DNA from 2 places in the Cellvibrio sp. ATLC23 genome. Region 1 is predicted to be linked to the other one. Evidence: predicted binding sites of a transcription regulator. Region 1 holds the regulator's gene; the other holds the start of a gene.

The links. The regulator LexA, encoded in region 1, represses DNA repair genes until DNA is damaged. The targets are predictions, from matches to a motif close to ACTGTNTNTANANACAGT.
Region 2: the regulator LexA is predicted to act here: its motif matches at 956-973, upstream of AC2CG4_RS12430 (YebG family protein).

Annotation. Positions count from the first base shown of each region.
Region 1 is NZ_JBXUOS010000004.1:411,411-413,612, reverse strand. Features, by position in the region: gene AC2CG4_RS09550 (hypothetical protein) at 1-151, shown strand, start outside; gene AC2CG4_RS09545 (cell division inhibitor SulA) at 248-655, opposite strand; gene lexA (transcriptional repressor LexA) at 648-1,250, opposite strand; gene AC2CG4_RS09535 (DUF2845 domain-containing protein) at 1,336-1,698, opposite strand; gene fliS (flagellar export chaperone FliS) at 1,925-2,202, shown strand, end outside.
Region 2 is NZ_JBXUOS010000007.1:41,195-43,396, reverse strand. Features, by position in the region: gene AC2CG4_RS12435 (diguanylate cyclase) at 1-235, opposite strand, end outside; gene AC2CG4_RS12430 (YebG family protein) at 628-930, opposite strand; gene AC2CG4_RS12425 (hypothetical protein) at 1,168-2,202, shown strand, end outside.

The sequences.
Region 1 (2,202 bases):
TTTTTTGGGTGAAGAAAAATTTTTAGTTGCCAAAGCAATGATTGAAGCAGGGATGGAGGCTGCAGGCGATATTGCTGATCAACAGGCGGAAGCTATGTTAGATGAAATGGTTGAAGAGTTGAGTGATACCGAAAAATTAATGCTGCATTAACTTCAGCTATACAGGCTGAGGCTGCCTCCCTGCGATACTTCATTTATTCGAAGTACAATCCCATCATTAACTGCGTTTAATTAACGCGCCATTAGCTTAGCGCACTCTGAGCAGTAATCCCTGACACTCACCGATTTTGGCTGCCATCTCAAGTTGGGCAAGCTCTTTATCTGCCAGCTTTCCCGGGCTTGATATCACTGTGTGGCTGTTGCCTGCCGAGAGCGCTTCCCACGTAATCCATAAGAGTGTTTGCGGGTTTTGGCAGTGAATAACTCGAATATAGCGCGTATTAACACCATAAGATTCCAGTAATTCACGGCTGATATTGTGGGGTGCGATCCAGGTAATCCAGCGATCGCTGCATGCATTGCTAAGAAAGGCAATCATTGGTAGTAGCAGTGCAACCTGTTCAGGGGAGTCACTGGTTAATACCAGCTCGGTGACGCCGTTCGCGGGTTGCTGCCGAGTAGTAGTGGTGGGGATGACGTGGGCGATGTTAGTCACGGCGAATTACTCCTACACTGAGGCCTTCGATACTGAATTCCTGGTCGCGCATATCAACCAAGATGACATCAAATTCGGGGTTTTCTGGCCATAACTCAACTTCTGCTTTGTTGCCTGAGCGCTTGAAACGCTTAACGGTAACTTCTTCACCTATGCGTGCAACAACAATTTGGCCGTTGCGAACCTGATCAGTTTTATGAACTGCAAGCAAGTCGCCATCGAGAATGCCGGCATCCTTCATGCTCATGCCGTGAACGCGCAGGAAAAAATCTGCACTGGGTGAGAAAAAGCTCTGGGGGATATTGCAATAATCTTCAATATGCTCTTGTGCAAGAATCGGATTGCCTGCTGCAACGCGTCCAACAATTGGGATGCCTGCTTGTATCTCTGGCAATTTTATTCCGCGTGATGCGCCGGGAATGATTTCGATCGCACCTTTGCGAGCCAGAGCCTTAATATGCTCTTCAGCGGCATTGGCTGACTTAAAGCCGAGAATTCGTGCGATCTCGGCGCGCGTGGGCGGATAACCTGTTTCATCTGCGTATTGACGAATAAGTTGCAGTACCTGTTCTTGGCGCGGTGTTAAGTCAGACATGATGCACTCCCGTATCTGTTTATTTGTACAGTGGTTGTGATTATATACAGTAAATCGGGTTGTGCAATAGTTTTTCAATGTGCTCTTATTTCACTCTGTCGCCATAGCGAATACTCTGCAGCTGACCCCGAGCAAAATACAGGTGGGTGATGAATTTGCCTTTGCCGGGGTTGTAGGTCCAGATATCTATATTTTCACATGTCGCTATAGCGATATTGTTTTGTGCATTGTTATCGCCATTTTGTATTCCCTGAGCTTGGGTAGTGGTTGCGATTGGTTGGCAGAAGCTGTCGGTCATTATGGGGTTGCCGCACTTGTCGAGGACTTCTGCTTTAGTGTCACCGAGGTGCGTGAGCTTCGTTTTACAGCGTAAAGACTCGGCAACACATGTGCTGGAGATGCCTGCAAGAATCGTCGCATATAACATTGAAACAAAATGGTTGTTCATGAATATCTCCTTTGCGATGGTTACATTTACTTTAGTTGTTGTGGCTGAATCCGAAATGAATTTATCACTTGGCTTGCATAGTAATCTCGCAAGTTGCGGCATGGTCTTTTTACATTTTTCTCGGTTTCAGGTTAAAGATTTTACGATTAGTGCCGTTAGCTTATAGGGTTGGGTTGTTTGGTCGCTCCGGCCAGCAACGCAAAATTCTAATACTCTGTGGTGATATATGAATTCCTATTCTGCCGTTCAGAACTATGCCAGCGTCAAAGTTCATTCCAGTGTTGAAACAGCATCTCCTCACCGTTTAATACAGATGTTGTTTGAAGGCGCATTAGAGCGCATCGCCCAAGCTAAAGGTGCCATGGCGCAAAATCAGATTGCCCGTAAAGGTGAGTTAATTGGCAAGGCAGTAGCCATAGTGGGCGGGTTACAGGGTAGCTTGAATGACAAAGAGGGCGGTGCTCTTGCCGCTAATCTTGACGGTTTATACGACTATGTCATTCG
Region 2 (2,202 bases), on a different contig from region 1:
GCATGCTGATCATACGCTCTTCACTGTTGCTGGGAATGGTTTGCTGCACGTCATATTTTTCTGGAAGCTTGCTGAGCGCAAGTGTTAATAACCCTCGGGCATAGGTTTCTATGCTGTTATCACCCTGTACTACGCGCAGGTTTTTTGCTGTGGTTTCTAATGAAAGGCATGCTAAGAAAAGCATTAATACCAAGGCTGCGCGTTGGGCGTTGAGTGGTTTACGGGTCTGTAGCATTAGTGGCCCCTTCTGGTATGCGTTCCACTAACTTTAGCTTAATCATGTGTAATTGCACGCCGCTTGTTGGCTGTTTGCATGGGCATAAATAAAAAACCACCGCACCCGTTGAGGTTCCCTAAGGAGTAGGTGCGGTGGTGAAAGCAGCTTATCGCCTACTTCAGCGGTGGCTGACAGCTGGGCAGGGATAAGTGATTGGAAGCAGGTGTGCAACTGAACAATTAAGCAACTGCTGGGGAGTAGTTATTCAAGTATTCGGACTGCACACCTAAACACACGTGCAAACCACTGAGTGGTGATTCAGTTGTTTGCAATTGTTAATGGCTGTGTGGGCAGCCATTAACGGCACCGGTGTGATGTGGGCGCACCGGCTTTACAGAAACTCCCGCTACCTAGTCGTCCTTCTCCGTGGCTGTGGCAGTTTTGCTGTTCAGGGTTGCAGGTTTTTCATAAGTGAAAGGCTGCAATAATTCATCGGGTTTGCCTTTGCAGGCTTTGGCAAGTAATTCGCGGCGCTGCGCCAGCAAAATACCAATCGCCTCGCTGTGTTGTTCGTCGATACCGGGAATATTGTCTTCAATTAATTGAGTGATGTTCGCGGCCAGCTCCAGATACTTATCGTGCTCTTCTGCGACTTTTTTATCTTCAAACATGCTGCCATCCCGATCACATAGCCAAACGGCGATTACTGCCATTGTGTAAATCCTCGAAAGTGTTGTTACTGTTTTTATGTACAGTATAGGCGAGTGCCGTTTCTGTCAAGTCTAATGTGGTTGTGCGGTGAAACCGGGTCCAGCTTCTATTAGTGAATTACAGACGTTTACATTCGGGTGCAAATTTCGCCTACTTTTTGTTTCGCTCCCTACCAATACTGTCGGCACATTATTTATGCATCAAGCATAGAGGTGCGATGTGAATATAAGGAGTCAGTTGTGAGAATAGTAGCGGTTGTGGTGGCGTTTGGTTTGTTTGCATGCGGTGGTGGATCGGGTTCTGGTGGCAGCTCATCGAGTAGCCTTGGCTCATCATTGAGTAGTGGTCCGGCGTCATTTAGCAGTGCTGTTTCGTCTAGCAGTGCGGTTTCATCGAGTAGTGCCATGTCTTCAATCGCCTGGAGCGAGCAGTATTTGATTGATGCCCCTGGGGCCAGTGAGGTGACGGATTTATTGGTGGCGCCCGATAACCAGTTGTATGTCGCCGGTTATATCAAGGGCGTGGTGGGGCAAACCAATATTGAGCCTGCGGGCAATTCGGTGGGTGTGGCTTATAAGTTAAATGCCGACACGGTGATGGGGGCAAATAATTCGTTTTATCAGCTCGATACGTCTGCCAGTGATGTGATTGAGGCCTTGGCTTATAACTCAGAGGATGAGCGACTTTATTTTGCCGGGCGCACTAACGGCACTGTCGCCGGGCAAGTCAATTTTGGACAGTTTGATGTGGTGTTTGGTGCGCTGGAAAACAACACTAATCCTGCCCGGCTGCTGCAATTGGGCAGTGCGACACCGCAGCATCCGGTGGCGATGAGTTTTACCCGCTATGATGATCTCGCCATCGTGGGTTATGACGATATTTATGTGCCGAGCAATTATGTGGAAGCGTGGCGCGATCCGTTTTTGATGTTATTGAAACCTTCTGGTGATAGTTATGCGCGGTTTTGGGAAATTAACTATGCGACTAGCGCAGACGATGATGTGCTTGATCTAGCGGTAGCACCAGGCAATAGCGATCAGATTGTGGTGGTCGGTAATCTTTATAACACCGCATTACGGGGCTCTTTTGTGGCGAGTTATGACAGTGATGCATCGGTCCTTTGGCGACAGCCATTAAATTTTCAAGGATTGGATCAGTTGGTTGCGGTCGTTATTAAAGCGGATGGCAATATTCTGGTGGGCGGCACTGCCATGGCAGCGAACCTGCCTTTCGCGCTGATAAAACGCGACTTTGTGGTGTTTGAGTTGGATGCC